Regions from separate parts of the Microlunatus capsulatus genome, predicted to be linked through region 1. Evidence: riboswitches for the same ligand, from Rfam matches in the RefSeq annotation. Region 1 holds a riboswitch; each other region holds the start of a gene.

Evidence for each region. A riboswitch is a leader RNA that binds a small molecule or an ion and turns the genes downstream of it on or off. The one in region 1 is predicted to bind S-adenosylmethionine.
Region 2: another riboswitch for S-adenosylmethionine. It lies ahead of JOF54_RS13670 (cysteine dioxygenase); the one in region 1 lies ahead of JOF54_RS00210 (aminotransferase class V-fold PLP-dependent enzyme).
Region 3: another riboswitch for S-adenosylmethionine. It lies ahead of thrC (threonine synthase); the one in region 1 lies ahead of JOF54_RS00210 (aminotransferase class V-fold PLP-dependent enzyme).

What each region holds. Positions count from the first base shown of each region.
Region 1 covers NZ_JAGIOB010000001.1:27,128-36,790, reverse strand. The annotation lists gene JOF54_RS00215 (glutathione S-transferase C-terminal domain-containing protein) at 1-326, opposite strand, end outside; gene JOF54_RS00210 (aminotransferase class V-fold PLP-dependent enzyme) at 323-1,723, opposite strand; SAM riboswitch class IV at 1,759-1,873, opposite strand; gene JOF54_RS00205 (hypothetical protein) at 1,964-2,191, opposite strand; gene JOF54_RS00200 (LLM class flavin-dependent oxidoreductase) at 2,188-3,279, opposite strand; gene JOF54_RS00195 (FAD/NAD(P)-binding protein) at 3,281-5,260, opposite strand; gene JOF54_RS21680 (GNAT family N-acetyltransferase) at 5,425-6,186, shown strand; gene JOF54_RS20565 (MarR family winged helix-turn-helix transcriptional regulator) at 6,212-6,709, opposite strand; gene JOF54_RS00180 (COG1361 family protein) at 6,902-7,567, shown strand; gene JOF54_RS00175 (S26 family signal peptidase) at 7,640-8,512, shown strand; gene JOF54_RS00170 (LamG domain-containing protein) at 8,509-9,363, shown strand; gene JOF54_RS00165 (nuclear transport factor 2 family protein) at 9,481-9,663, opposite strand, start outside.
Region 2 covers NZ_JAGIOB010000001.1:2,954,559-2,964,221, forward strand. The annotation lists gene hemB (porphobilinogen synthase) at 1-466, shown strand, start outside; gene hemL (glutamate-1-semialdehyde 2,1-aminomutase) at 463-1,824, shown strand; gene JOF54_RS13640 (histidine phosphatase family protein) at 1,829-2,503, shown strand; gene JOF54_RS13645 (TlpA family protein disulfide reductase) at 2,524-3,117, shown strand; gene JOF54_RS13650 (cytochrome c biogenesis CcdA family protein) at 3,180-3,893, shown strand; gene resB (cytochrome c biogenesis protein ResB) at 3,893-5,593, shown strand; gene ccsB (c-type cytochrome biogenesis protein CcsB) at 5,595-6,593, shown strand; gene JOF54_RS13665 (rhodanese-like domain-containing protein) at 6,749-7,012, opposite strand; gene JOF54_RS13670 (cysteine dioxygenase) at 7,147-7,665, opposite strand; SAM riboswitch class IV at 7,847-7,962, opposite strand; gene JOF54_RS13675 (hypothetical protein) at 8,048-8,764, opposite strand; gene JOF54_RS13680 (sensor histidine kinase) at 8,751-9,663, opposite strand, start outside.
Region 3 covers NZ_JAGIOB010000001.1:3,103,651-3,113,313, forward strand. The annotation lists gene JOF54_RS14320 (phosphatase PAP2 family protein) at 1-308, shown strand, start outside; gene JOF54_RS14325 (hypothetical protein) at 313-1,488, opposite strand; gene manA (mannose-6-phosphate isomerase, class I) at 1,550-2,743, opposite strand; gene JOF54_RS14335 (Gfo/Idh/MocA family protein) at 2,745-3,764, opposite strand; gene JOF54_RS14340 (DUF3263 domain-containing protein) at 3,869-4,177, shown strand; gene JOF54_RS14345 (hypothetical protein) at 4,174-4,662, opposite strand; SAM riboswitch class I at 4,766-4,878, shown strand; gene thrC (threonine synthase) at 4,889-6,190, shown strand; gene JOF54_RS14355 (MoaD/ThiS family protein) at 6,187-6,462, shown strand; gene JOF54_RS14360 (GAP family protein) at 6,459-7,172, opposite strand; gene JOF54_RS14365 (TetR/AcrR family transcriptional regulator) at 7,239-7,898, shown strand; gene JOF54_RS14370 (helix-turn-helix transcriptional regulator) at 7,876-8,853, opposite strand; gene JOF54_RS14375 (TIGR03086 family metal-binding protein) at 8,956-9,570, shown strand.

The DNA.
Region 1 (9,663 bases):
TGGGTCTCGCGGAAGGCCCAGCCCCGGGCGTCGCGGGCGTCGTCGACGTAGGACACCGAGAGGGCGCCCTCGCCGCCGGGCGCGGCCAGCAGGCCGTTGGCCGCGACCTGCAGCACCACCCGCTGGGCCCAGGGGCAGAACCAGCCGGCGTAGAGGTGGTACCGGCCGGGCTCGGCGTGGAACGGGGTCGAGCCGTCGGAGCTGAGCCGGCCGGTGAAGCGGTAGAGCGGCCGCGGGTCGTCGGGGCGCCGGGTGACCCGGTACTCGCCGTAGCGCTCGGTGTCGACGGGGCCGGCGAAGCGGGTGCCGGGGGTGGTGAGGGTCATCGGTGGTCTCCAGGAGGTGCGGGGGTGGGGGTGCACGGCGAGGGCGGGGCGGCGGACGGGCCGTCGAGGCCGTCGTCACCGGTCCACCACGCGGGCAGGGGGCGGGGGTCGGGCGACGGTCGACAGCTGCCGCCGGAGCTGGTGTAGGTCCAGCGCGGGCCGTCGGCGCGCAGCCGGTCGAGGGCGTCGAGGAGGCGGTCGACGTCGGCCGCGCTGCTGCCGACGCCGAGGCTGGCGCGCACGGCGCCGTCGGACGCCCCGAGCCGGGCCAGCAGCGGGTGGGCGCAGAAGCGTCCGTCGCGGACCCCGACGCCGTGCTCGGCGGAGAGGAACGCGGCGACCTGCGAGGCCGTGGAGCCGGGGACGGTGAAGCTGACGACGCCGACGACGTCGGGCGCGTCGGTCCAGATCCGCAGCGGCTCGATCCCGCGGTCGCGCAGCCCCTGCACCAGCCGGTCGTGCAGGACGGCCTCGTGCTCGCGCACCCGGTCGAACCCGACGGCCGCCAGCACGCGGCAGGCCTCGGCGAGCGCCGCGACGCCGAGCACGTTGGGTGTGCCGCCCTCGTGCCGCTCCGGGCTGCGCGCCCAGACGGTGGCGGTCGTGCCCACCTCGCGGACGGCGCCGCCGCCGGGCTGGTGCGGCGGCGCCGCGTCCAGCCAGTCGGGACGGCCGACCAGCGCACCGGCGCCGAACGGCGCGTACAGCTTGTGCCCGGAGAACGCGACGTAGTCGACGTCGAGACCCGCCAGGTCGAACCCCCGGTGGGGCACGAGCTGCGCGGCGTCGACGACGATCCGGGCGCCGTGGGCGTGGGCCAGGGCGGCCAGCCGGGCCAGCGGCGGCACCTCGCCGGTGACGTTCGACGCCCCCGTGACGGCGAGCAGCGCGGCGGGCCGCCGTCCCAGCTCGGCGGCCAGCGCCGCCTCGGTCGCGGCGAGCGTGCCGGCCGCGGGGACGACGCGGGCGGTGCCCCGCTGCCACGGCAGCAGGTTGGCGTGGTGCTCGACGTCCAGCACGACGACCTCGCCCGGCACGGCGGTGCTGAGCAGGGTGAGCGCGTCGGTGGTGTTGCGGGTGAGGACCACGACGTCGTCGTCCCGGGCGCCGACCGAGCGGGCGATCTCGCCGCGCGCCTGCTCCAGCAGCCGGGTGGACACCTGGGACAGGTAGCCGGCCCCGCGGTGGACGCTGGCGTAGGCGGGCAGGACGGCGGTGACGTGGTCGGCCACCGCCTGCAGGGCCGGCGCACTGGCGGCGTAGTCAAGGTGGACGTAGCGGGCGCTGCGGCCGTCCACGAGGGGCACGGACTGCCCGGCCCCGACGACGGGCAGCAGCGCGGCCGGCGCGGGCGGCCGGCGGGACGTGGTGGTGCTGGGGTGGGTGAGCAGGCTCATCGCCGACGACCTCCGGGAACAGGACCCCGGGCCGGGGTCCGCGCTTGCCGGCGTCCGGACGGACGCCAGCCGTGTCCTCACCCGGGGCACCCCACCGCGGAGGAGGGTTGCCGGCCAGCAAGCCGGGGCTTGACGCTGGCACTCGTGACAGGAAGAACTGTACCCCTGCGCACTACTAGGGATACAAGGCAATCTCGGCAGGTGGACAGGTGTCCCGAGCAGCGGGACGACGGGGAGTTGCTAGCGGAGCAGGGTCGACAGCCGGGCGGCCAGCACGGTCGGGCTGGGGCCGGCGGCAGAGCCGGCCGGCGACCCGACCGGAGCCGCCCCGGCCTGCCCGCCGGACGCCGCCGCCGCCAGCCCCACCATGGCGGCGAGGTCGTGCGGGCCCAGCCAGGCGGCGCAGTCCCCCGCGGCACCGCGCGAGCGGCGGCGCCCCTCCCGCGGGCCGGGTGCTGAGGCGCTCATGCGGCGACGGCTTCCCGGCGGGCCACCTCGGCGCGGACGAGGGGGATCACCTGGTCGCCGAAGTCGACGGCGTCCTGCAGGGTGTCGTAGCCGCGCGCGGAGATGATGTCCACGCCGAGGTCGACGTACTCCAGGAGCGCCTCGGCGACCTGCTCCGGGGTGCCGACCAGCGCGTTGGAGTTCCCGGCGCCGCCGGTGGCCTTCGCCGTCCCGGAGTAGAGGATGCGGTCGTGCCGGTCCCCGCGGTCGGCGATGGCGAGCAGCCGCTGCGAGCCGGTGTTCTCCGGCGACGCGGGGGCGAGCCGGAACTGCTGGCCGCCGGCCTTGCGCGCCTCGATCCGGCGCACGACGTCCTCGGCCTTGGCCCACGCCTGCGCCTCGGTGGGCGCGAGGATCGGCCGGAACGCCACCTGGATGCGGGGCGGCGTCGCGCGGCCGGCGGCCGCCGCCTCGCGCCGGACCCGCTCGATCTGCTCGCGGGTGTCGGCCAGCGGCTCGCCCCACAGGCAGAAGATGTCGGCCTCGGCCGTGCCGACGGCGTAGGCCGCGTCCGAGGACCCGCCGAAGCTGACCTGCGGCCGGGGCTGCTGGACCGGGAAGACGTCGGCCACGAAGTCGGCGAAGCGGTAGTGCTCGCCCGAGAAGTCGAAGGCCTCGTGCCGGGTCCACACCTGCTTGAGGATCTGGATGTACTCCCGGGTCCGGTCGTAGCGGGCGTCCTTGGGGAGGAAGTCGCCCTCCCGCTGCTGCTCGTGGTCGCTGCCGCCGGTGATCATGTGCACCGTCGTCCGGCCCCCGGAGATGTGGTCGAGGGTGGCCAGGGTCTTGGCCGCGAAGGTGGGGATCGACAGGTTGGGCCGGTGCGCCACGAGGACCTGCAGGGTGTCGGTGCGGGCGGCGATCAGGGCCGCGGCCTGCGCCGGGTCCGGCGAGCCCGAGCCGTAGGTTGTCAGCACGCGGTCCCAGCCGTGGTCCTGGTGGGCACGGGCCAGCCGGACGGTGTACTCGGGGTCGAAGCTGCCGCCGGAGCGGGGCGTGGTCTCGGAGCCGTCGTGGGTGGCTCCGATGCCGAGGAACTCGATGGGCATGTCACTGTCCTCCTGGACGTGGGGGCTGGTCGGTGTCGGGCGGTCGGTGGACGGGGGTGCCGCTGGTGGCGGCGGTGAGCGGCTCGAGCGCGAGGAGCGCCCGGGCCACCTGGTCGTTGTGGCGGTGCACCGGCCCGTTGCTGCCGGGCCGGGCGAAGGCCGCCGACTTCACGGTGGTGTGCATCCCGAGCGCGAAGCGGCGCGGGGAGGTCGTGCCGTCGGCCCGGCGGAGGCGGTGGCCGGCGTCGACGGCCAGCTGCCCGGTGTCGAGCCGTACCCCGTCCGGGCCGGTGAGGACCTGGCTGGCGACCTCGCCGCGGGCGGCCAGGGCCGCCAGCAGCGGGTCGTCGGCCCGGGCCAGGTCGAAGGCCGGCAGGGTCGCCTCGAGGAGGGCGCGAGCCGTCACCTCGCCGGGCACCGCGCTCGAGCGGCCGACGAACACGCGGCGCGCGGGGTCCGCCGCGACCTCCAGGCCGGGGCCGACGAGCTGCACGACGCCGGCCTCCTCGAGGGCGAGGAACTGCTCGAGCCGGTCCGGCGGCGGACCGCTGGCGTAGCTGCTGAAGAAGCCCATGAACCAGCCGGTGAACTCCTCGACGAGCGAGCGCGGGTCCATCAGCGGGGACCCGAGGGCCGGCCCGATCACGGGGAGCACGGCGAGCAGCCCGTGGAAGGCCCCGAGGTCGGCGCTGAACCGCACGTCCTGGCGCCGGTCGAGGTCGTCGCGGACGTGACGGCGGACGACCCGGCGCAGCTCCTCGCGGTCCACGACCCGGAGCCCGTCCAACGGCCGGTCGAGGGCGGCGAGGTCGAGGCGGTCGCGGGCGTCGGGCACGACGGCGGTGAGCCAGCCGTGCAGCGCCGTCGCGTCGGGCGCGAGCCGCGCGAAGGTGGCCGCGAACTCCGGCCAGGGCACGGCCACCCGCTCGGGGTGGCCCTGCGCCAGCTCGACGTGGTAGGCCCAGGTGACCTCCAGGGCGACCAGCGGCCAGAGGTCGCGGAGGAAGGTGATCGGCTGCCCGCGCTCCAGCAGGGCGGCGACGGCCTCCGGGGTGCAGAAGGTGGTCCGCTCCGGCTTGGCCGCGCGCAACCGGTACATCGGCTTGGCGTGGTACGGCACACCGCGCCGTGAACCGACGAGCAGCCGCGGCTCGGCCCCCGACGGCTCGTAGCGCAGCCGGCCCGGCGCGTCGTCGTCCGGGTCCTCCACGAACTTGCCGCCCCGGCCCTCGGTCAGCAGGACCATGAGGTCGACGAACCCCAGCCCGAACCCGCGGGCCAGGACGTCCTGGCCGGGCCGCAGCAGCTCGAGGTCCAGGTCACCGCCGTAACCCGGCGGGACGTAGGTCAGCCCGTGCGCGTCGGCGAACGCCGCCAGCGCCGCGAACGGCGGGGCGGGCCGGACGTCGACGTGGCTGGTCAGCAGCACCACGGCGTCGGCGGCCAGCCGGGTGCCGTCGTCGAGGACGACGAGGTCGCGCTCCCCCGTCCCGGTCGTGAGGAGGTCGACGGCCCGGCGGGCATGGGTGACGACGGTCACCGAGGGGGGCAGCCGGGCCAGCGTCCGCTCCAGGGCCGCAGCCAGGTAGGCGCTGGCGAGCCGGCGCGTCGGGAAGTCGAGCGGGCCCAGGGCGGCCGCCTCTGACACCAGCGCGGGGTCGGCGAGCCCCGCGCCCGCCGTCCGGCACCAGTCCGCCAGGGAGGGGCCGGGCGTCACCGGTCCCTCCATCGTCACGCTGGCGTCGACGAAGGCCGTCAGGTCCTCCGCGGTGGTGTTGAGCCGGAGCAGCTCGGACTGGGCGTCGCGCCACACCCGGCCGCCTCCCGGTGGGAACGGGTCGACGAGGTGGACCTCCACCGGCCGACGGCTCTCCACCGCGGCGTTGCTGACCACCCGCTCCAGGAGCCCGGCGCCGCGCGGGCCCAGGCCCACGAGCACCAGCACCACGGGCTCCCCGCCCGGCCCACCGCTTCCGCTCATCACATCCCCTGAACTCTGCAGACTTAGTAGGGAATACTAGAGCGGTGTCCACCGACCGAACAGGCTTCTCAGGCGCTGGACGCCCCTCGGCCACCCCTCCTGTCCGGACGAGCCGGCTCCGGGAGGGCCGGAACAGACGCGACGACGTCCACGTTGCCGACCGGGTGAGCGCCCCCACCCCGGTCTCGACCGCTGCCGCGTCGGCACCGCCCCACCCGCTCGACAGCGCGGCCTGGGCCTCGCTCACCGGACCGCACGCCCGGTTCGCCGAGGGGCAGGGGCGGGCGCGGCGCTACCGGACCGACCTCTCCCCCTTCGGCGCGCTCGCCGACCCCGGCGACCCGCGGTCGTGGGCGGACCTCCACCGGCTCCAGGGCGCCGGGCAGACCGTGCTGCTGACGGGCCCGCCCGGTCTGGTCGACGGCCTCCCAGCGGGCTGGGCGGTCGAGGCGCTCATCCCCGGCGTCCAGCTGGTGGCCACGCCGGACCACCGCACCGGCCCCGACCCCGAGGCGTCCCCCGTCGGCGCGGCCGAGGCGTTCGAGGCCGCCGACCTGGTGGCCCGCACCGAGCCGGGACCCTTCCGCCCCCGCACCCACGAGCTGGGGGGCTACCTCGGCCTGTGGCGCGACGGCCGGCTGGTCGCCCTGGCCGGCGAGCGGCTGCACCCGCCGGGCTGGACCGAGATCAGCGCCGTCTGCACCCACCCCGACCACCGACGCCAGGGGCTGGCCACCCGGCTGGTGCGCGCGGTGGGGCACGAGATCCGCCAGCGGGGGGAGACGCCCTTCCTGCACACCGGGGCCGCCAACACGAGCGCGGTCGAGCTCTACCTGCAGCTGGGCTACGCGCTGCGGCGCACGGTGGAGTTCGCCGTGCTGCGCACCCCGGACGTGGAGCCGGCGGCGGACTCCTCGAGCACCTGAGCGGTCGGCTCCTGGGCCTGGCCCGTCAGCCGCGCAGGACGGCCGAGAGCTCGTGCAGCCCGCTGCGCAGCTCGCGGAAGGCGTCGGGGGCCAGCCGGGTCCGACTGGCCACCACCCGCTGCGCTGCCGCGGCCGAGCCCTCGAGCGCGGCACCGGCTGGCGTGAGCGTCACCCGGGTCACCCGTCGGTCGACGGGATCGGGGCGCCGGGAGACGAGCCCGGCCTCCGCGAGGCGGGTGAGGACCGGCAGCACCCCGTGGGCGGGCAGGTGCAGCGTCCGGGCGAGCGCGGTGACCGGCTGGTCGTCCTGCTCCCACAGCGCCATCATCAGCAGGTACTGCGGGTAGGTGAGGCCCAGCTCGGCGAGCAGCGGGCGGTAGACCCGGACGATCTCGTTGGTCGCCGCGTAGAGGGCGAAGCAGAGCTGGTCGTCCAGCCGCAGCCGGCCGGCCGGGGCGTCCTGCGTCGCGGTGTCGGCGAGGACGTCGTCCGACGGGTCGGCCACGACGGGCGGGGTCTGCACCCCCGCATCCCCTCACGTCGCCGGGAGCCCGTCAAGCGTTCGCGGCCGTGCCGGGACCTTCGTCCCGGATGTTCGGGACCACCGTCGCGACTTGGGCTGACACCGTTGTCCACCTCACGCGTGATCCATATCGTTCCTGCTGTCGCGGGGGCGGCGACCCGGTCCACCACCTCTCCCGTCTGGAGCCCGCTCGTGTCCCTCTCCCCCGTCCCCGCCGCCCGCGCCCCCCGCCGACGCCTCACCCTGGTCGCCCTGCTGACCGGCGTGCTCGGTGTGGTCGTGCTGGCGCTCTCGATGAACTCCAGCCTTGCGGCGTTCACCGCCTCGATCACCAACTCGGTCAACACGGCGGCGGCCGGCACGGTGATCATGGAGGAGAAGAACGCGGCCGGCACCACCACCTGCCTGTCCACCGACGGCTCCGGCAACAACGTGACCAACAACGCGGCGACGTGCGCCACGATCAACAAGTACGGCGGGTCGACGACGATGGTCCCCGGCCAGACCGTGTCGACGACCGTGACGATCAAGAACGTCGGGACCGCGCCGGCAGCCTCCTTCACCCTGGCCCCGGGCACCTGCACCCAGTCGGGTGCGGTCACCGGCAGCGCGACCGACCTCTGCGCCAAGCTCGGCGTGGTCATCACCCAGACCGTCGGCGCGACCACGACGACGATCAGCCCGGCGAGCTCGACGCTGACCACCCTCGCCGCGGGCGGCGCCCTGACCCTGACGTCGCCCGTGGCGGCCGGGGCGTCGGCCACCTTCACCTTCGCGGTGACGCTCGCCTCCGCCGCGGGCAACACCTACCAGGGTCTCGCCGCCTCCCAGCCGCTGGTCTGGACCTTCACCTCCTGACCCGCCCTCCCGGTCCCGACCAGCGGTCGGGGCCGGGAGCCCCACGTCCACCCCCCGGCCGAGGAGGTACCGATGGCTCTCGCCGCACCCGCGGTACCGCTCCGCCGCCCCGGCGGGCTGCTCTCCGCCGCCGTCGTCGCCGCCCTGCTGGCCTGCCTGCTGCTGGTCGTCTCCGGGGCTGCCTGGCGGGTGAGCGGCGGTCGATGGGCCGTCATCGAGACGCCGTCGATGGGCACCGCCGCCCCGGTCGGCACGCTGATCCTGACCCGGCCCGCCCCGCTGGCGCTGCTCGAGGTCGGGGACGTCGTCACCTACCGGCCCCCGAACCTGCCCGGCAGCCTCGTCACCCACCGCGTCGTCGCCGTGCTGGCCGACGGCAACCTCCAGGTGCAGGGCGACGTCAACGGCGCCGTCGACCCGTTCCCGGTCACCCAGGACTCCCTGGTCGGCGAGGTGGTGGGCCACTACCGCGGGCTCGGCTGGCTGGTCCGCGCCCTGCCCACGCTGCTGCTGGGCGTCGTCGTCCTGGTGGTCGGCTCCGGCTGGTACGTGCCGCTGCGCTGGCGCTCCAGCGTCCGCGTCCTCGGCAGCTGCGTGCTCGTCGCCGTGACCTCGCTCATCATCCGGCCCTTCGTGCACCCGGTGCTGGTCGCGGTGGTCACCACGCCGGACGGCCCGCGCGCCACCGTCGCCTCGGGCGGCCTGCTGCCCACCCGCATCACCGGGACGGCGGGCGACTACGTCGACCTGCACGCCGGCGAGGTGGGCAGCGTCCTCGTCGCCTCCGACCGCCCCGGCGGGGCGCTGCTGGTCAGCGGCAGCCCCGAGCTGCACGGCTGGTGGCTGGTCGGGATGGTCGTCGTCTGCCTGCTCCCCCTGCTGTGGACCCTCGCGGTCGGGCTCTCCCCCGACCCCGGGCGGCCGGCGGGTCGCACCACCCGATGACCCCGGCCCCGCCCGTGCCCGCGCCCCAGCGCCGACGCGCCCTCCAGCTCTGCACCCTGCTGCTGACGCTGCTGGTCAGCGCGCTGGCCGTGGCCACCCCGGGCTCGACGGCCGCGCTGACCGCCCGGCTGACCAACACGAACGCCACTGCCGCGACCGCGCCGTACTTCACCTGCGCCGCCGCCTACACCGCGAGCACGCCCGGCTTCTACTACAAGCTCGACGAGACCTCCGGCACCGTGGCCACCGACTCCAGCGCCAACGGCCGCAACGGCACCTACACCGGCACCGTCACCCGCGGCGTGTCCGGCGCCTGCGTGCGGGACACCGGGACCGCCGTCACCTTCGACGGCTCCACCGGCTACGTCTCCTACGCCACCTCGCTCAGCTCGAGCACCACCTACAGCACCGAGGCCTGGCTGCGCACCACGACCGACCGGGGCGGCCTGGTCAGCGCGCTGGGCGCCTCCAGCCTCGGCCCCTCGACCTCGGTGGACCGGGTGCTGTACCTGACGGGCACCGGGCGGGTCGTCTTCGGCGTCAACAACGCGGCCAAGACGACGGTGACCTCCCCCGCCGCGGTGAACGACGGAGCCTGGCACCACGTGATGGCCACCGCCGGACCCTCAGGCCTCCAGCTCTACGTCGACGGCGTGTCCGTGGCCAGCTCGACCGCCGTCATCTCGACGTCCTTCCCCGGCTACCTCCGCGTCGGCTACGACAACCTGTCCGGCTGGCCCAGCGCCCCCACGAGCAACTTCCTCGCCGCCTCCGTCGACGAGGTCGCCGTCTACGGCCGCACGCTCACCGCCGCGGACGCCCTGGCGCACTACACCTCCGGCCGGCGCTGAGCCCGGACGGCGGGAACCGCTGACGGATCGCACGCTCGCCCGCTCGACGGCTGCGATCTCCCAGCGGTTTCCCGGCGCCGAGTGCTGGACGGGGGCTGGCGTCCGGACCGGTTCCGGTCAGGGGGCGATGACCAGCTCGGTGATGAGGTCGTCGGCCAGGGTGAAGCGGTAGCCGAGCTCGGCGACGCCGCCGGGGAAGTCCCCCTCCAGGCGGTTGACGGCCACCCACTGCGCGTCGTCGAGGCGCGAGGCGCCGACCAGCGCGGTCGTGTAGTGGTACTGGGCGCCGGCGTGGCGGAG
Region 2 (9,663 bases), 2.9 Mb from region 1:
CGCCATCCGCGCGGCGCTGGACGCCGACGGGGCGCAGGACACGACGATCATGGCCTACGCCGCGAAGTTCACCTCCGCCTTCTACGGCCCGTTCCGGGAGGCGGTGGACTCCTCGCTCACCGGGGACCGCAAGACCTACCAGCAGGACGGCGCCAACGTCCGCGAGGCGCTGCGCGAGGTCGCCCTCGACGTGGCCGAGGGTGCCGACATCGTCATGGTGAAGCCCGCGCTGGCCTACCTCGACGTCATCCGCGCCGTCGCCGAGGTCTCGCCCGTCCCCGTGGCGGCCTACAACATCTCCGGCGAGATGGCGATGGTCGAGGCGGCCGCCGCGAACGGCTGGATCGCCCGCGAGCCCGCGATCGCCGAGACCCTGACGTCGATCCGCCGTGCCGGCGCCGACGTCGTGCTGACCTACTGGGCCCAGGAGTGGGCCGAGCGCTACCACCGAGGGACCACCCGATGACCGTCACGCCCACGTCGAGCCCGCTGCCCGACACCTCCGTCGACGCGCGGTCGGCCGCCGCGTTCGCCCGCGCCCAGCAGGTCACCCCCGGCGGGGTGAACTCGCCCGTCCGGGCGTTCCTCTCCGTCGGCGGCACGCCCCGCTTCATCGCGCGGGCCTCGGGGCCCTACCTCTACGACGTCGACGGCAACGAGCTCGTCGACCTCATCTGCTCGTGGGGGCCGATGCTGCTGGGGCACGCCCACCCCGAGGTGATCGGCGCGGTGGCCGAGGCGGCCTCGCACGGCACCTCCTACGGCGCGCCGACGACGGCCGAGGTCGAGCTGGCCGCCGAGATCATCGACCGCACCCCGGTGGAGCAGGTCCGGCTGGTCAACTCCGGCACCGAGGCCACCATGTCGGTGCTGCGGCTGGCCCGCGGGATCACCGGCCGGGACAAGGTCGTCAAGTTCGCCGGCTGCTACCACGGCCACGTCGACGCCCTGCTCGCCGCGGCGGGCTCCGGCGTCGCCACCCTCGCGATCCCGGGCTCGCCCGGCGTCACGGAGGCCACCACCGCCGACACGCTCGTGCTGCCCTACAACGACCGGGCCGCGGTCCGCGAGGCCTTCGCCGCCTACGGCGACCAGATCGCCTGCCTGTTCACCGAGGCGGCCGCCGGGAACATGGGCGTCGTCCCCCCGGGCGTCGAGGACGGCGTCGGCTTCAACCGGTTCCTCGCCGACCTCTGCCACGAGCACGGGGCCCTCTTCGTCTCCGACGAGGTGATGACCGGCTTCCGGGTCAGCCGCTCGGGCCAGTTCGGCCTCGACGGCGTCACGCCCGACCTGATGACCTTCGGCAAGGTGATGGGCGGCGGCTTCCCGGCCGCGGCCTTCGGCGGCCGGGCCGAGCTCATGCAGAGCCTCGCGCCCGTCGGCGGGGTCTACCAGGCCGGCACGCTCTCGGGGAACCCCGTGGCCAGCACCGCCGGCCTGACGACGCTGCGGCTGGCCACCGACGCGGTCTACGCCCACGTCGACCGGGCCGCCGCCCGGCTGCAGGCCGAGGTGGCCACCGCCCTCGGCGCCGCCGGCGTGCCGCACGTCATCCAGGCCGCCGGGAACTTGTTCAGCGTCTTCTTCGTGCCCGAGGGCGTGACCTCCGTCCCCGACTACGCCACCGCGTCGTCCCAGGACACCGCCGCCTACGCCGCGTTCTTCCACGCGATGCTCGACTCCGGGGTCTACCTGCCGCCGAGCGCCTACGAGGGCTGGTTCCTCTCCGCCGCGCACGACGACCGGGCCCTGGACCGGGTCGTCAGCGCGCTGCCGCGGGCCTCCGCTGCCGCGGCCGCTGCCGCGGGCGGGAGAGGATGAGCCGGTGACCCCGACCTCCCCCGCGTCCCCCGCCGGCACCCGGACCGTCGTCCACCTGGTCCGCCACGGCGAGGTGTTCAACCCCGCCGGGCTGCTCTACGGGCGGCTCCCCGACTACCACCTCTCCGACCTGGGCCAGCAGATGGCCGGCCTGGTCGCCGAGGACCTGCGGACCCGCGACATCACCCACCTGCGCTGCTCCCCGCTGGAGCGGGCGCAGGAGACGATCGAGCCGCTCGCGACCGCCCTCGGGCTGCCGGTGACCACCGACGAGCGGGTCATCGAGGCCGACAACCAGCTGCAGGGCCTCAAGGTGACGGGCTCGGCGCTGATCCGCAACCCGAAGAGCTGGTGGCTGTTCCGCAACGCGCTGCGGCCTACCTGGGGCGAGCCGTACCGCGAGATCGTGGCCCGGATGCGGCTCGCCGTCCGCGACGCCGCCGCCGCGGCCGCCGGCCACGAGGCCGTCATCGTCTCCCACCAGCTGCCCATCTGGATGGCCCGCTGCGACGCGGAGGGCCGTCGGCTCTTCCACGACCCCCGCCGCCGCGAGTGCCGGCTGGCCAGCGTCACCTCCCTGACCGTCGTCGACGGCCGGGTCAGCGGCGTCAGCTACCGCGAGCCGGCGGCGTCGCTGTACACCGCCCCGGTGCCGACGAAGTTCGTCGCGGGCTCCTAGTGCCGCACCCCTCCCGCCCCGTGCGCCCCACCACCCCGGCCGCCCTGCTGCGCGCCGTCGTGGTGGGGGTGGCGCTCGTCGTCCTCGCCGGCTGCACGACCACCGGGTCGGACGAGGGCACCCGCAGCGCCGGGCAGGAGGGCTACGTCGGGGTGCGGGGCAACCTCACCCAGATCGCCCCCGCCGACCGCGTCGAGCTGCCGGTGGTGAGCGGGACGTCGCTGGACGGGAAGCCGCTCTCGACGGCCGACTTCCGCGGCCAGGTCCTCGTCATCAACGTCTGGGGCTCCTGGTGCGCGCCGTGCCGGGCCGAGGCGCCGGCCCTGAAGGGGGCCAGCGAGGCGACGAAGGGGCGCGCCCAGTTCCTCGGCATCACCACCCGGGACAACGACCCGGCCCAGGCCCGGGCCTTCGTCCGCGCCTTCGACATCGGCTACCCGAGCATCTACGACCCCGACGGCAAGGCCCTGCTGCAGTTCTCCGGCACGCTGCCGCCCTCGGCCATCCCGTCGACGCTGATCGTCGACGCGCAGGGCCGGCTGGCCGCGCGCGTCCTCGGCGAGATCTCCCAGCTGACGCTGGTCACGATGATCGACCAGGTGGCCGCGGAGTGACCCCCCTCGACCTCGTCGCGCTGGACCTGGGGAGCTGGGCCGAGGCGGCCGTCGGTGGCTCGATGGCCCTCGCCGTGCCGGTCGCGCTGCTCGCCGGCCTGGTGTCCTTCTTCTCCCCGTGCGTGGTGCCGCTGCTGCCGGGCTACCTCTCCTACGCCACCGGGCTGGGCGCCGCCGAGGTGCTGGGCGGGACGGCCCGCCGCGGCCGGATGCTGGCCGGCACCTCGCTGTTCGTGCTGGGCATCGCCGCCGTCTTCGTGGCCACCGGCACCCTGGTCGGCGGCCTGGGGGCGGCCCTGCTGGTGCACGCCGAGGTGATCACCCGGGTGCTGGGCGTCGTCATCATCGCGCTCGGCCTGGTCTTCGCCGGCGTCATCGGGCTGGGCCGGCGCGAGCTGCGGTTCTCCCGGCTGCCGAACGCCGGCGTGGCCGCCGCCCCGCTGCTGGGCGTCGTCTTCGCCCTGGGCTGGACGCCCTGCATCGGCCCGACCCTCGGCGTCGTCTACAGCCTGGCCTTCACCGAGGCGACGGCGCTGCGCGGCGGCCTGCTGGCCTTCGTCTTCGCCCTCGGCCTCGGCGTCCCCTTCGTCGTGGCCGGGCTGGTCTACACGCGGATGGCGCGCGCCGTCGGCTTCCTCCGTCGCCACCAGCCGACCCTGCTCCGCGTCGGCGGCCTGGCCATGGTCGTCGTCGGACTGCTCCTGGTCACCGGCCTGTGGACCACCCTGACGGCCGACCTCCGCCAGACCTTCGCCTCCTTCGTCCCGGTGATCTGATGACCGACACCCAGCTCCGCGAGCCCGCGACCGGCTCCGACGCCCCGCCCCCCGGCGGCTCCGACCTGCCCCCGGACGGCGGTTCCGGCGGGGGTGCCCCGCGGCTCGGCTGGCGCGGCGGGGCCCGGTTCGTCTGGACCCAGCTGACCTCCATGCGGACCGCCCTCGTGCTGCTGTTCGCGCTGGCCCTGGCGGCCGTCCCCGGCTCGCTGATCCCGCAGCGCGCGGTCTCGCCGGTGCGGGTCTCGGACTTCATCCGGGACAACCCGACGCTGGGCCCGCTCTACGACCGGGTCGGGCTGTTCAACGTCTTCACCTCGCCCTGGTTCTCGGCGATCTACCTGCTGCTGTTCGTCTCGCTCGTGGGCTGCATCGTGCCGCGCGTCGGCGTCTACGCCCGGGCCCTGCGGGCACGGCCGCCGCGGACCCCGCGCAACCTCGGCCGGCTGCCCGCCTACGCGCGCGCCGCCGTGGACGCCGAGGCCGACCTGCTGGACCGGGCCGCCGCCGAGCTCCGCCGCCGCCGCTACCGGGTGGACGTCCGCGACGACGGGACGGTCGCCGCCGAGCGCGGCTACCTCCGCGAGGCCGGCAACCTGCTCTTCCACGTGAGCCTGCTGTTCGTGCTGCTCGGCGTCGCCCTGGCCAGCCTCTACGGCTTCCGCGGCAGCAGCGTCGTCATCGTCGGGCAGGGGTTCGCCAACAACCTGACCCAGTACGACGACCTGCAGGCCGGCGCCCGCTTCGACGAGAACGACCTGCACCCCTTCAGCGTCGTGGTGAAGAGCTTCGACGTGGCCTTCGAGACCGGACCGGTCCAGCGGGGCGCCGCCCGGCTGTTCCGCGCCGAGGTCGAGGTCACCGACGCCCCGGGCGACGCGCCGCGGGCCGAGACCCTCGAGGTCAACAAGCCGCTCGAGGTCGACGGCACCACGGTGCACCTGATCGGCCACGGCTACGCGCCGCGGGTGACGATCAAGGACGGCGACGGCAACACCGCGTTCTCCGGCCCGGTGCCCTTCCTGCCCCAGGACGGCCAGTTCACCTCCGCCGGGGCCATCAAGGCGCCGGACGCCCGCCCCGAGCGGCTCGCCTTCGAGGGCTTCTTCCTCCCGACAGCCGTCACCTCCGGCGGCGCGGCCCCCACCTCGGGCTTCCCCGACGCGCTGAACCCGGCCCTGTTCCTCAACGGCTGGTACGGCCCGCCGAAGGTGGAGACCGGCGAGCCCGAGAACGTCTACTCCCTCGACACCGCCGGGCTGACCGAGATGGTCGACGGCGAGGGCAAGCCGTTCCGGATGGCGCTGCAGGAGGGCCAGACGATCGAGCTGCCCGACGGCCGCGGCACCATCACCATGGACGGCTGGGACCGCTGGGTGAAGCTGCAGGTCGGCGACTCGCCCGGGGTGGGCATCTCGCTCGCCGCCATCGCGGCCGCCGTGCTCGGCCTCTGCCTCTCGCTGTTCGTCCGGCCGCGCCGGGTCTGGGTGCGGCTGGGGGAGCGGTCCGCCGGTGGCCGGCTGCTGGAGGTCGGCGGCCTGGACCGTGCCGACGCCCGCGGCGGCCTCACCGAGGACGTCGACGAACTGGCGCAGGTCCTGGCCGGCCGCCTGCCCGAGCCGGAGCCGGACCCTCCGGACGCATCCCCGGGACCCCCGGACGACGAACCCTCTGACGACACACCCCGCAGGAAGCAGTGAGATGAACCCTGAGCAGCTGTCCAGCGCCGCGCTGGTCACGTCCGTCGTGGTCTACATGCTGGCGATGTTCGCGCACGCCGGCGAGTGGGCGGCCGCGCGCAGCCTGGCCCCGGCCGCCACCGCCCGCGAGCGCCGTCAGCTCGTGGGCGTCGGCTCCCGCGGCGAGACCGTCTTCGGCGGGGTCGAGGCCCCGGCCGACGGGCCCTCGACCGTCGACGCCGAGGAGGCCGCCGAGGCCGAGGGCAGCCGGCGCCGGGTCGAGCAGCTGGGCCGGATCGGCGTCACGCTGACCGTCATCGGCTTCCTGCTGAGCCTGGCCGGGGTGCTGGCCCGCGGGGTGGCCGCCGGCCGCGCGCCGTGGGGCAACATGTTCGAGTTCACGACCACCGCCATGGTGTTCGTCGTCGCGGCCTACCTGCTGATGGTCTGGAAGGCGGGCATCCGCTGGCTGGGCCTGCCGCTGACGCTGCTGGCGGCCGTGGCCAACGGGCTGGCCGTCACCGTCTTCTACGTGGCCGTCGCCCCGCTGGTGCCGGCCCTGCACTCGGTCTGGTTCGTCATCCACATCGTCGCCGCGGCCATCGCGGGCGCCGCGTTCAACGTCGGCGGCCTGATGTCGGTCCTCTACCTGGTCAAGAAGCGGGCCGAGGACCGCGGGACGGTCAAGGGCTACCTGGGCCTGCTGCCCAGCGCCCGCCGGATCGACCTGCTGACCTACCGCTTCCACGCCTTCGCGTTCCCGCTGTGGACCTTCACCGTCGCCGCCGGAGCCGTCTGGGCCGAGTACGCCTGGGGCCGCTACTGGGGCTGGGACCCCAAGGAGACCTGGGCGCTCGTCACCTGGGTGATCTACGCCTGCTACCTGCACGCCCGCTCGACGGCCGGCTGGCGGGGCAGCAAGGCCGCCGCCATCGCGATCCTCGGTCTAGCGTCCTTCTGGTTCAACTTCGTCGGCATCAACCTGCTGGTCTCCGGCCTGCACTCCTACGCCGGCGTCTGAGGCCCCCTTCCTGCACCCCGCGCCCTGAGCCTGTCGAAGGGCCTTCGACAGGCTCAGGCAGCGGGGGTGCTGTCCCTCGAACGGACAAGCCGTGAACCAGCTCGGACGAGACGACGAGCTCGTCCACGGCTTGCGTGGAGAACAGGACGGAGCGGTCAGAGCAGCTCGCGCCAGGCGGCGTAGCCGCCGATGACGTCGGTGGCCCGGTGGAGGCCCAGGTCCTGCAGGGCGGCGGCGGCCAGGCTGGAGGTGTAGCCCTCCTGGCAGAGCACGAGGACCTCGAGGTCGTAGGACGCGATCGGCAGGGCGGCGTCGCTCATCGGGTCGAACCGCCACTCCAGGACGTTGCGCTCGACGACGAGGGCTCCGGGCAGCTCGCCCTCGGCGGCGCGCTGGGCCGCCGGCCGGATGTCCACCACGACCGCACCGGCGCTCCAACGGATCCTGGCCTGTGCTGGGGTGAGCCTTGCGAGGCGCCCCCGGGCCGATTCCAGCACGTCGTGGATGGTCCTGCGACCGGTGCGGGTCGTGGTGGCTGGCGGGATGAGGACGCTCACCAATTCACCCCGGCCAGTTGCGAGCCCGACGAATGTAGCAGCGATCCGTGCCGCGTGTACTCCGTCATCTCGGTCAGCGACGGGGCGTAGACGTGGATGCTGACGGCGCCGACGGGGTCGGCGTTGACGACGTGGTGGACGTGCCGGGGGCCGAACGGCCGGACGCCGCCGGTGACCAGCCGGCGGGCGCCCGGCACGACCACGGCGGGACCGCCGCCCTGGTCCGGGGTGGCGTGCTGCTCGGTGAGCACGCCCTGGACGGTGGCGAAGGCCCCGGCGCTGCCGCCGTGGTCGTGCCACTCGGTGCCCTGGCCCGGCAGCCAGGTCAGCAGCCAGACCTCGTGGTCGTCGGAGGCGGCGGGCAGCCGGGTGGCGAAGCGGGCGGCGGCGTCGAAGCGGACCAGCGGCCGCCACAGGGCGGGGGTGTCGGCGATCCGGCGGGCGATCTGCGCGGGCACGGGCCGCCGGGCCCGGGTGGTGGTCGGGGCGTGCTCAGGACGGGTGGTGGTGGTCATACGGGGTCTCCTGGGATCCGGCGCGCGGGCCGGTGGACGTGCGGACGGGGGGAGCGCGGGCGCTCCGGCGCGGCGGCGGGTCAGCCGAGGCCGGGCGCGGCGGGACAGGCCATGCTGGCCGTCCGCCGCAGGTCGACGTGCAACCGGCCGTGCAGGTGCTGGTTCACCGCGGGTACCTCCGTCAGGACGCTTGCCGACGCCGAGAGGTCGCCGACCTGGTCGTCACCCGGAGCACCCCGCCGTACCGGAGGGTTGCTGGCCAGCGAGCCGGGGCTCGTGCAGCTGGCACTCATGACCTGGTCCTCAGGCTAGGCCGCGGCGCCCATTCCCGACAAACCCTTGTCTCACGATGGGGAATGCTGGACCCGGTGACCGGTCGCGGTCAGCCGCGCCGGCGGGACCCCGGCGACATCACCGTCGAGAGGTCGGGCGCGGTGAGGAAGTGCCGGTGCTCGGCCGCGAAGGCGGCGAGGATGCCCTTCTTGTTCCGCGTCCGGCCGGGGTGCGGGACGTCGTGGAACTTCTCGTTGAACTGGATCGCCGCCTCGGTGGCGCGGTCCTTGAACCCGCGCAGGCTGCCGGGCTCGACGCCCAGCAGCTCCGCCACCCGGGCCATGTCGCCGGCCGCCTCCCGCAGGGCGCCCCAGATCCGCACCCACGAGGCGTCGGCCAGCAGCGAGTCGAGCAGCGGCGACCACTGCAGCCGGCGCTGCCACGGCGTCGGCGTCGGGTTCTGCCCGATCCGGAGCGCGGTCAGGTAGTGCATGAGGGTGTGCGGGTCGTTGCGCGTCTTGTCGAGCAGCGCGGCCGCCCCGAACCAGTGCCGGGCCGCGGCGGCGTACAGCGTGCGGCCGCTCTCGGTGAACTGGCTGTAGGTGACGATCTGGGTGCCGGGCCGCTCGTGGTGCAGCCGGAGCAGGGCAGTGAGCCCGGTGCTGGTCCGCGAGCTGAGGTTGAAGTCGACGAAGGCGACCTCCCACTCGTTCCCGGTGCGGAGCAGCTCGTTCAGCTGGTCGACCCCGGGTGCGACGGCGAGACCGCGGCCGAAGGCGCGCTCGAAGTTGGCCCGTTCCCCGGGCACGTCGTCAACCAGCAGCACCCGGCCCGTCGACGGCGTCGTCGTGGTCGTCGCCCCGCCCCCTCTCGGTCGCGGTGCCCCGGGGCACCCAGCGGGCCGTGACCGTCTTGGTCCCGGCTCCGTCCTCGCACGACAGCGACCCCTGCAGGCCCGTGAGGCGGGCCTCCAGCCGCTCCGAGCTGGTCCCGGGACTCTTCCAGACCCCGACCGGCATCGGCGGCGCGTCGTCCCCGACTTCTATCACGAGAAGTCCGGGCCGCTGCGCGAGGTGGACCGTGATCGCCCCGGCCCCGGCGTTCACCGCGTTGCCCACGAGGTCGCTGAGGACGATCCGGGCGAGGTCGCGGTCGTCGCGGCCGAGGTGCTCGGCGTCGATGTCCACGCTCACCTCCGCGCCCACCGCCCGGGCGAGGGTCAGCACCGGCGCGGCCAGGCTGGCGGGCGTGGTCGAGCTGGTCTCGCCGATCCGGGCCAGCGTCATGGTCTCGCGCAGACGGGCGTTGGCGCTGACGGCCAGCTCGTAGAGGGTGGGCGCGCTGGAGCGGACGGTGCGCGCCTCCTGCTCCAGCAGCCGCAGGTGGGTGGAGAGAGCGCCGTGGGTCTCGCTGATCACCAGCTCGCGGCCGGCGTGGGACTCCTCGCGGACCAGCGGGGCCAGGTGGGCCAGCGCCAGGTCGGCGTCGCGGACCCGCAGCGAGATGAGCGCCGGGGCCAGGCACACGACGACGGCGGCCAGCCAGATCTCCTCCGGCCAGCGGGCGGGCAGGGCCACCGCGCTGACCAGCCCGGCCGTCAGCGGGCCCGACACCCAGCGCAGCACCTCGTGCCAGCCGGGCCGGCCGCGCTCGGCGGGGTTGAACCAGGCGTGGTCGGTGAAGATCGCGCAGCTGGTGCTGGCGAAGTGCCCGACGGCGGCGGCG
Region 3 (9,663 bases), 3.1 Mb from region 1:
AGGGGATCGCCGGCGTCGCCGGGTTCGCGTCGCTGCACACCTCGGTCGTCTTCACCGCCGCGCTGGTCGCGCACAAGCTCGCGCTGCCGCGGGTCTTGCGCTGGACGCTCTGGGTGTTCCTGGCCCTCACCCTGACGGCCACCATCTACTTCGGCTGGCACTACCTCGTCGACGACCTCGCCGGTCTGGCGCTCGGAGCCAGCGCCGTCGCGATCGCCGGCTGGGCCAGCCGTGCCGTCGACATCGAGCTGTCCCGGGCGCACGTCCTCGAGGAGCAGCCGGTCACCAGCGGCGCGACCGTCGGCTGAGGGCTCAGCCCAGGCCCTGCAGCAGCCGCTCCAGGTGCACGGGTTCCAGCGGCAGCACCGGCATGAGGCGCAGCAGCAGCCCCGCCGCCGCCAGCGCCACCAGCCCGACACCCGTCCCGCGACCAACGGCAGCGGACCGCTCAACTGGAGGCCGGGGGGTCAGCAGGACCGCTGCGCACAGCGCCCCTACCGTCGCCAGCGCCCACCAGCGTCGGTAGTCGATGCCGACCACCGACAGCGCCAGCGCGACCGCCACCGAGCCGACCACGAGCAGCCGGAAGGTCCGGTCGGACCGCGAAGGCCCCAGCAGCCGCCAGACCAGGCCCAGCAGCAGCAGGTGCACCGCCGCCCAGAGCGCCGTCGTCACCAGCACGCTCGGCACCGAGGTCGTCGCGTCGTAGGCCCTGAGGTTGTCGAGCAGCCCGTGGCCGAGCCGGGAGACGGCGTCGTGGTCCGCCGGCCCGCGCGGCAGCGGCTCGGGCGGACCCACCCCGGCCGCCGCGGCGTCGCCCCGCGCCCGCAGGATCGCAGCGGACGGCACGGGGACGACCGCGCTGAGCACGGCCAGCGCCACCCCGGGCAGCACCGCCAGCGCCGGCCACGGCACCCGGGCCGTCGGGAACGCCGACCGCAGCGCCAGCCAGGCCAGCGGCAGCACGAGCACGGCGAGCAGCTCCTCCGCCCCGACGGCGGCCGAGGTCAGCACCACCACGAGAACGACGGCGAGCAGCGGGGGCAGCCGGGCCCACGGCAGCGTCACCAGGAGCACGGCCACCAGCACGCCGAGCGCGTCCGGCCGGCCGAGGTCACGGGCGGTGTGGGACACCCCGAGCGGCGTGACCAGCACGGCGGCGGCCACGGCCAGGGCGGTCCCGCGGTCCGGGGCCCGGCGGGCCAGCGCCACCGCCAGCACGACCAGGGCCGCGATCCCGGCCACCGTCAGCCCGACGCCCGCTGCGTTCGCCAGTGCCAGGCTCGGGGGACCGCCCGCCACCGCCCGCAGCACCGCGCCGGGCAGGCCACGGCGGACGAAGCCGTCGTCGTAGCCCAGCCACCACAGCGGGGCGACGTAGGGGGTCATGGGGTCCGGCCGGAGGGCACGGACGACCAGGGCGACCGCCGTGGCCACCAGCACCACGGCCGTCAGCAGGACGGCCGCGCCGAGCGCGAGGCCCGGCACCCGGCCGGAGGGCGCACCCGCCCAGGGAGGGCGCGGCCCCGCCGGGCCAGAGCCCACCGGCCTAGCCGCCGACGCCCGGACCGGCCAGGAAGACGGTCCCGGTCCCGCTGACGACGAGCTCCTCACCCGCCCGGGCGAAGGCCGACTGACCGCGGCCCAGCCGCAGGTCGTCGGACGCGCCCTCGACGACGACCTCGCCCTCGGTCACCAGCAGCACGCGCGCGGCACCGGTGCCGGGTACCTCGACGACGGTCTCGCGCGGCTCGAGGCGCCAGAGGGCGAACTCGGGCGCCGGCGTGGGGTAGCGCCAGCAGCCGGGCGCCTCCTCGACGGGCTCGACGTAACCGGGGAAGCCGGGGGTGAAGTCGAGGATGGCGAGCAGCTCGTCGACGTCGACGTGCTTGGGGGTCAGCCCGCCGCGCATCACGTTGTCGGAGTTGGCCATGATCTCCACGCCGCCGCCGTGCAGATAGGCGTGCAGGTTGCCGGCGGGCAGGAACACCGCCTGATGCGGCGTCAGGGAGACCCGGTTCATCAGCAGCCCGGCCAGCACGCCGGGGTCGCCGGGGTTGTGCGCGGCCAGCTCCTGCGCGGTCCGGGCGAAGAGCGCGACCTCGTCGTCCGGCGCGTCGAGCGCCGCCGCGGCCGCCGCCACCTGCCCCACGACGTCCCGCTCGTCCCCGCTCAGCCGCAGCAGCCGCGCGAAGACGGCGGCCAGCCGCTCGTCCGGCGGTGTCGACTCCTCGGCCAGGGGAGCGACCAGCTCCAGCGCCGCCGGCACCCCCAGCTGGGCGAACAGGGCGTGGGTGGCGTCGGGGTCGCGGAAGCCGCAGAGCGCCTCGCTGTCCTGCAGCGCGCAGAGCATCTCCGGCTTGGGCCACGTGTCCTTGTAGAGCCGGTCGGAGGCATCGAGCGCGACGCCCGCCTCCTCCTCGCGGGCGTAGCCCTCCTCGGCCTGCGCCCGCGTCGGGTGCGCCTGCAGCGACAGCGGCTTGTCGGCCGCCAGCACCTTGAGCAGGAACGGCAGCCCGTCGCCGAAGTCGCGCACGACCGCGGCGCCCACCATACCGGCCGGGTCCGCGGCGATCACGTCGGTGAGCGGGCGGTCACCCAGCGTCGACGGGGCCGAGGTGTGCGCACCCAGCCAGAGCTCGGCCTGCGGCTCGCCGGTCGGCTCCTCGCCCAGCAGGGCGGGGATGAAGGTCCGCGAGCCCCAGGCGTAGGGCTGCCGGACCCCGGTCAGCAGCTCGGCCACGTCAGGCGCTCGTCCGGGCCGGGGCGCCGACGGCGCCCTGCCAGCGGCTGAGCGTCCGGGACACCGCGAGCGTGTCGGACCACGGCACCAGCGGTGACTCGACGTCGCCGGCCCGCAGGCAGCGCATGACCTCCTGCGCCTCGAACGTGTAGCCGCCGCCCGGCCATGAGGCGACCAGCTCCTCGGGGGCGTCGGTGCCGTCGCGCCAGACCGTCAGCTCGGCCGGCCGCAGGAACATGTCGTCGAACATCACGCGGCCCTTGGTGCAGTACACGCTGAGCCGGTTGGGCAGGTTGGCCCGCAGGGTGCAGAGCACGGAGGCCGTGGCGGCCCCGCGCTCGGCCGTCGCCGGGTAGGTCAGCAGGGCCGCGGCGTGGTCGTCGACGCCGGTGGCCGCGGCGGTGCCGGAGCCCAGCACCTCGGCGGGCTCGCCCAGGAAGAGGTTGACGGCGTGCACCGGGTAGACGCCGGCGTCGAGGATCGCGCCGCCCGCCTGCGCGGGGTCCAGCAGGCGGTGGCTGTCGGGGCCGTCGAAGGCGAAGCCGAACTGGGCGTCGACGTGGCGGACCTCGCCCAGCTCACCGGAGGCGACCAGCTCGGCCGCGTGCCGGATCAGCGGGTGGGTGCGCGTCCACATCGCCTCCATGACGAACAGCCCGCGCTCGCCGGCCAGGGCCAGCAGCTCCTCGGCCTGCTCCGGGGTCACCGTCAACGGCTTCTCCACCAGGACGGCCTTGCCGCCCTCCAGGCAGAGCTTCGCGGAGGGGTAGTGGTCGTTGTGCGGGCTGGCGACGTAGACGACGTCGACGTCGGGGTCGGCGGCCAGCTCCTCGTAGGAGCCGTGGCTGCGGCGGAAGCCGTACTCGTCGGCGAAGGCGGCGGCCTTGTCGGCCGAGCGCGAGCCGACCGCGACCAGCGACGCCTCCTCGGGCAGCAGGGCCAGGTCCTTCGCGAGGACGGAGGCGATGTGGCCGGTGCTGAGGATGCCCCAGCCGGTCGTGGGAACGTCGGCGTCAGTCACCCCTCCATCGTGTCGCATGCCGCCGACAGCGGGCACGTCGGTCCGGCGCCCGGCGGTCCGCCGCGCTGAATGACACCGGTGTGGTTTGGCCCTACGATGGCGGCATGGTCAGCGCCTCGAACCCGTCGCTCGAGAGCAGCGAGCCCTTCGGGGCGCTCAGCGAGCGCGACGCCGAGATCCTCGCCTTCGAGCGGCAGTGGTGGAAGTTCGCCGGGGCCAAGGAGCAGGCGATCCGCGACACGTTCCAGATGTCCGCGACCCGCTACTACCAGGTCCTCAACGCCCTCATCGACAAGCCGGAGGCCCTGGTCCAGGACCCGCTGCTGGTCAAGCGGCTCCGCCGGCTGCGGGCCACCCGGCAGCGCAACCGGTCCGCCAAGCGGCTCGGCATCGACCTCACGATCGACTCCTAGGTCTCCCGCCGGGGCGGACGCCGCCCCGTCAGCAGGGTCCGGACGACGGGACCCAGCGGCCGCACCGGCAGCTCCCGGTAGCCGCCGCGCACCAGCCCCGCCCCCCGCTCGAACGCGTTGGCCGCCGCCCGGTCCCCGGTGCGCAGCACCGACCACGCCATCGCGACGCCGTAGGCGGGCAGGAACGGCAGCCCCGCGCACCAGAACCACTGCCAGCTGTGCCGCTCCTCGTGCTCCAGCAGGCCGGGCCGGTGGCGGTCCCAGCGCCCCGCCGTGAGGAGCACGTCGCCCACGGTGAACGCGCCCGCCACGGGGAACGGGAGCCGGTAGCCCTCGGCCAGCAGCAGGCCGCGCGGACCCGGCCGGACGCTCGCCCGGCCCAGCCGTGCCACTGCCATCCCCAGGGCGGTGCTGAGGTTCACGGCGTTCCCCAGTCGGCGGATCCGGTCCTGTCGCGCGAGGCGTCCCGCGGTGCCCGAGGTCATGGCAGCACCGTAGCCCCCGCCTGGCGTCCCGGATGCTGGACGGCGTTCCCACCCACTGGGACCTCGATGTGCCTCCGCCGGGGCCCCCGCGTAGGGTTTGTGACGTTCATCCAGAGGGGATGAGGGAACGGCCCTTTGACTCCCCGGCAACCGCCTGACCAAGCAGGAACGGTGCCAACTCCGCCGTGGTCGAACGTCGGCCACGACAGATGAAGAAGGAACAGCCATGACTGCGCTCGCCACCCCGTCCACCACCGCGGCAGGGGTGCCCGCTCCCGCCGGCGTCCGGCCCGGAGCCTTCGGCAACGCCACGCACCTCGTCTGCCGGGCCTGCGGCGAGAAGAGCTCGCTCGGCCCGTTCTACGCCTGTCTGGAGTGCTTCGGCCCCCTCGAGGTGGGCTACGACTTCCCGACCATCACCCGCGAGCAGCTCGAGGCCGGCCCCAAGAGCATCTGGCGCTACGCCCCGCTGCTGCCGGTCCCCGCCGACATCGCCTCCTTCCGCTCGACCGACCCGGGCTACACCCGGCTGCTGGACGCGGCGAACCTCGCCGCCGACCTCGGCCTGCGCAAGCTCTGGGTCAAGGACGACTCGGGCAACCCGACGCACTCCTTCAAGGACCGCGTCGTCGCCGTCGCCCTCTCCGCCGCCCGCGAGCTGGGCCTGCACGTGCTGGCCTGCCCCTCGACCGGCAACCTGGCCAACGCCGTCGCCGCCGCCGCCGCCCGCGCCGGCATCAAGAGCGTCGTCTTCGTGCCCGAGAACCTCGAGCAGCAGAAGATCATCGCCTCCGCCGTCTACGACACCACGCTGATCGCGGTGCAGGGCAGCTACGACGACGTCAACAAGCTGGCCAGCGAGATCGCCGCGGAGGAGGAGGGCTGGGCGTTCGTCAACGTCAACGTCCGCCCCTACTACTCCGAGGGCTCGAAGACGCTGGCCTACGAGATCGCCGAGCAGCTGGGCTGGCGGATCCCCGACCAGCTGGTGATCCCGGTCGCCTCCGGCTCGCAGCTGACCAAGATCGACAAGGGCTTCACCGAGCTCGTGACGCTGGGCCTGGTCGAGGACAAGCCGTGGAAGATCTACGGCGCCCAGGCCACCGGCTGCTCGCCCATCGCCCAGGCCTACCGTGCCGACCTCGACTTCGTGCCCCCGGTCAAGCCGGACACCATCGCCAAGTCGCTGGCCATCGGCAACCCGGCCGACGGCCCCTACGTGCTGGACGTCATCCGCCGCACCGGCGGGCTGATCGCCGACGTCGACGACGAGACCGTCGTGGCCAACATCCTGCGGCTGGCCCGCACCGAGGGCGTCTTCGCCGAGACCGCCGGCGGGGTCACCGTCGGCGTCACCGCGAAGCTGATCGAGGACGGCGTCCTCGACCCCGACGCCGAGACGGTCGTCATCAACTCCGGCGACGGCCTCAAGACCCTCGACGCCGTCAGCAGCCGTGTCGGCCCGAAGACCACCATCCCGCCCCGCTACGACGCCTTCACCGACTTCTGGAAGGAGCTCGACCGATGAGCGCCACCGTCCGCATCCCCACGATCCTGCGCACCTACACCGCCGGGGCCGGAGAGGTGAGCGCCGACGGCGGCACCCTCGCCGAGCTGCTCGACTCGCTGGAGACCAACCACCACGGCATCCGTGCGCGGATCCTCGACGACGCCGGCCAGCTGCGCCGCTTCGTCAACGTCTACGTCGGCGACGAGGACGTCCGCTTCTCCGGCGGCCTCGAGGCCCCGGTGCCCGAGGGCGCGAAGGTCTCGATCATCCCGGCCGTCGCCGGGGGCTAGGCCGCTCGCAGCGCGCTCAGGGCGTCCAGCCCCAGCAGCACGCCGATGATGCCGACCACCCAGGCGCCGGCCCCGGAGGTCCGCCTGGCCAGCCACGCCTCGACCCGCGCCAGCCGCGGCTCGAGGCGCTGGCCGCCGGCGACCCGGACCACCAGCAGCACCAGGGCCGGCAGCAGCATGACGAGGACGTAGCCGCCGAGCACGGCCAGCCGGGTGCCCAGCCCCGTGTCCGAGGCCACGATCAGCCCGACCGCCCCGAGGTAGGGGAGCATCGAGGCCACCTCGACCGCCCCGGCGGCCAGCGCCACCCCGACGACCACGGGCAGCCGCGCGTCGGCGCCCAGGGCCCGCGAGCGCCAGCGTGACGGCGCGGCCGGCGGCAGGCCCCGCCGGGCCCGTCGCCCCGCCACGGCCTTCGGGTCGAGGACGAAGGACAGCACGACCAGCCCGACGCCGAGGCCCAGCTGCGCGATCCGGGCCGCCCGGGTGTCCAGCAGCGGACCGACGACGGCCAGGGCCGCCTCGGCCCCGAGCAGCAGCAGCACCCCGACGCCGACGTAGAACAGCCCGAGGGTGAGCAGGTGGACGACGACGTTCCGCGTCCGCACCCGCGGGCTGAGCAGCATCATCAGCGGCAGCACCAGGGTGCCGAAGCTGGTCGAGTCGACCAGGGCCAGCCCGACGAGGGCTCCGAGGACGGCGAGGGTCATCTGCTGCTCCTGTTTTAGTACGACTGTGCGACAACCTTAGCAGCACGGCTGTGCTATAAAGGCCCCGTGCCGAAGGTGGTGGACCACGAGGAGCGCCGGCAGGACATCGCCCGGGCGACCTGGCGGGTGCTGACCCGGGACGGCGTGGCCGCGGTCTCGGTGCGGTCGGTGGCGGCCGAGGCGGGCATCTCGACCGGCGCCCTGCGGCACTACTTCGCCGACCAGGCGTCCCTGCTGCTCTTCGCCGCCGAGCACACGGTGCGTCGCATCGGGGACCGGATGTCGCGACTGCTGGCTGAGGGGCAGCAGCCCCCGCTGGAGGTCGCGCAGGCGCTGCTGGAGCAGCTGCTGCCGCTGGACGAGGAGCGGTGGACCGAGACGGCGGTCTACTTCGGCCTCATCGACCTGACCCGTCTCGCGCCCGGGCACCAGGAGTTCCGGGGCTGGGCCTTCCGGGAGGGCCGGCGGCTCGTCCGCGCGCTGGTGCTCTGGCTGGCCGGTGGTCCGGCCCCGGACGCCGATCTGCTGACCCGGACCGGCGGCCCCCTGGGCGAGCCGCTCGCGGACCCCGAGCTGGAGGCGCAGGCCCTCGCCGTGCAGGTGCTGGTCGACGGCCTGGCCGTCCAGGGGCTGCTCTACCCGCAGCTGATGGACGCCGCCGCCCTCCGTGCCGTCCTGCGCCGCGAGCTCGAGCGGGTCCCGCTCAGCGCGGGCCCGTCGTCCTGACGTCGGGGTAGGTGGCCAGCAGCTCCTGCGCCACCGCCACCATCTGCTCCAGCAGCTCGGGCGGGGCCAGGGCGCGGACGGCCGAGCCGAGGCCGGCGAGCACGCCGACGGTCGAGCGGAGCACGTGCACCTCGACCTCGAACACCACCGGCGGCCCGGGGTCCAGGACGCGCGGCCGGCTCGCCCCCTGGCCGGCCAGCAGGGTGAGGGCCAGCTCGTAGCGGGCCGGGTCGCAGGCCAGCCGGACCGTGTGCGTCGGCGGGGACGCGAAGCCGGCGCGCAGCTCGGACCACAGCGCCGCCAGGTCGAGGTCCGCCGGACGCCGGCTCGGCTCGTCCAGCACCGTCGCGGCGAGGACCCGGGAGACGCGGTAGGACCGGGGCCGGCCGCGGTGCGCGGCGATCAGGTACCAGGTGCCGGCGGCCTGCAGGAGGCCGTAGGGGTCGACGGTGCGGACGCCGGTCCCGCGGGGGTCGCGGGGCTGATAGGTCATCCGCAGCCGGCGGTCGCCCAGCACCGCCTGCTGCACGGCGTCGAACTGCCCCCGCTCCTCGGGTGCTCCCCACCAGCCCGCGGTGTCGACGAGCACCCGGTCGCTGATCCGGGCGGCCGAGCGGCCGTGCTCGGGCGGCGCCGAGCCCGCGACCTTGCGCAGCGCCGACGCGAGCGGTCCGGCGAGGCCGAGCGACTCGGCCGGGACGCGGCCGGCCAGCAGCAGGGCCTGCACCTCCGCGGCCGTCAGCTCCTCGACGGCCGGCCGGTAGCCAGGGAGCAGGGAGAAGCCGCCGTGCCGTCCCCGCTCGGCCACGACGGGCACGCCGGCGGTGGACAGCGCCTCCACGTCGCGCAGCACCGTCCGCGGCGTCACCTCGAGGCGCCGGGCGAGCTCCGCGGCGCTCAGCCGGCCGTGCTGCCGCAGCAGCCCGACGAGCTGGAGCAGACGGTCGGCGCGCACGTCCCGAGGATGGCAGAGAAACATGACAGCAGGTGTCAGGTATGGCGTTCGAGGATGGTCGCAGACGGTCCCGCCGGGGCCGCGACCACCAGGAGGACCGCCATGACCGCCACCGACGTCCACGCCCCCCGCACCGCCGCCGACGACCCCCGCGCCGCCCTCGCCCGGACCCAGGCCTGGGTCGCCGGCCTGCTGGACGGCCTCACGGCGGAGCAGCAGGCGCTGCCGACGCCCTGCGACGCCTTCGACGTGCAGGCCCTCGTCGCCCACCTCTACGGCGTGGCCGACCGGGTGGAGGCGATGGGCCACGGGCAGCCGGCGGCGTCGGTGCCCGCCTTCGTCGAGGAGCTGCCGGACGACGTGGCCGCCGGCTACCGCGAGCGCGCCCGGTGGTCCCAGGTGGCCTGGGCCGACGACGCCGCGCTGACCCGGGTGGTGCTCGCGCCCTTCGGCCCGCTGCCGGGGCACCAGGTGATCGGGGTCTACGTCAGCGAGCAGCTGACGCACGGCTGGGACCTCGCGGTGGCCACGGGGCAGCCCGCCGAGGCGCCCGCGGACCTGGTGGCGCTGGCGGAGCGGTCCATCCGGACGGTGCTGGACCCGCTGCCGCGCGGCGGCGTCGTGCCCTTCGGCCCGGCCGTGCCGCCCGCGGCGGGGTCCGGGCCGACCGCGCGGCTGGCCGCCTACCTGGGCCGGACGGCGCCGTCGGCGGCCTGAGCGCACCGCCGCCGGGGGCTCCGTCCCCAGGCCTGGGTACGCACTCGTCCACAGGCCGCGGCGCGCGGCGGTCGTCGTCGGCGCGGACGGGCA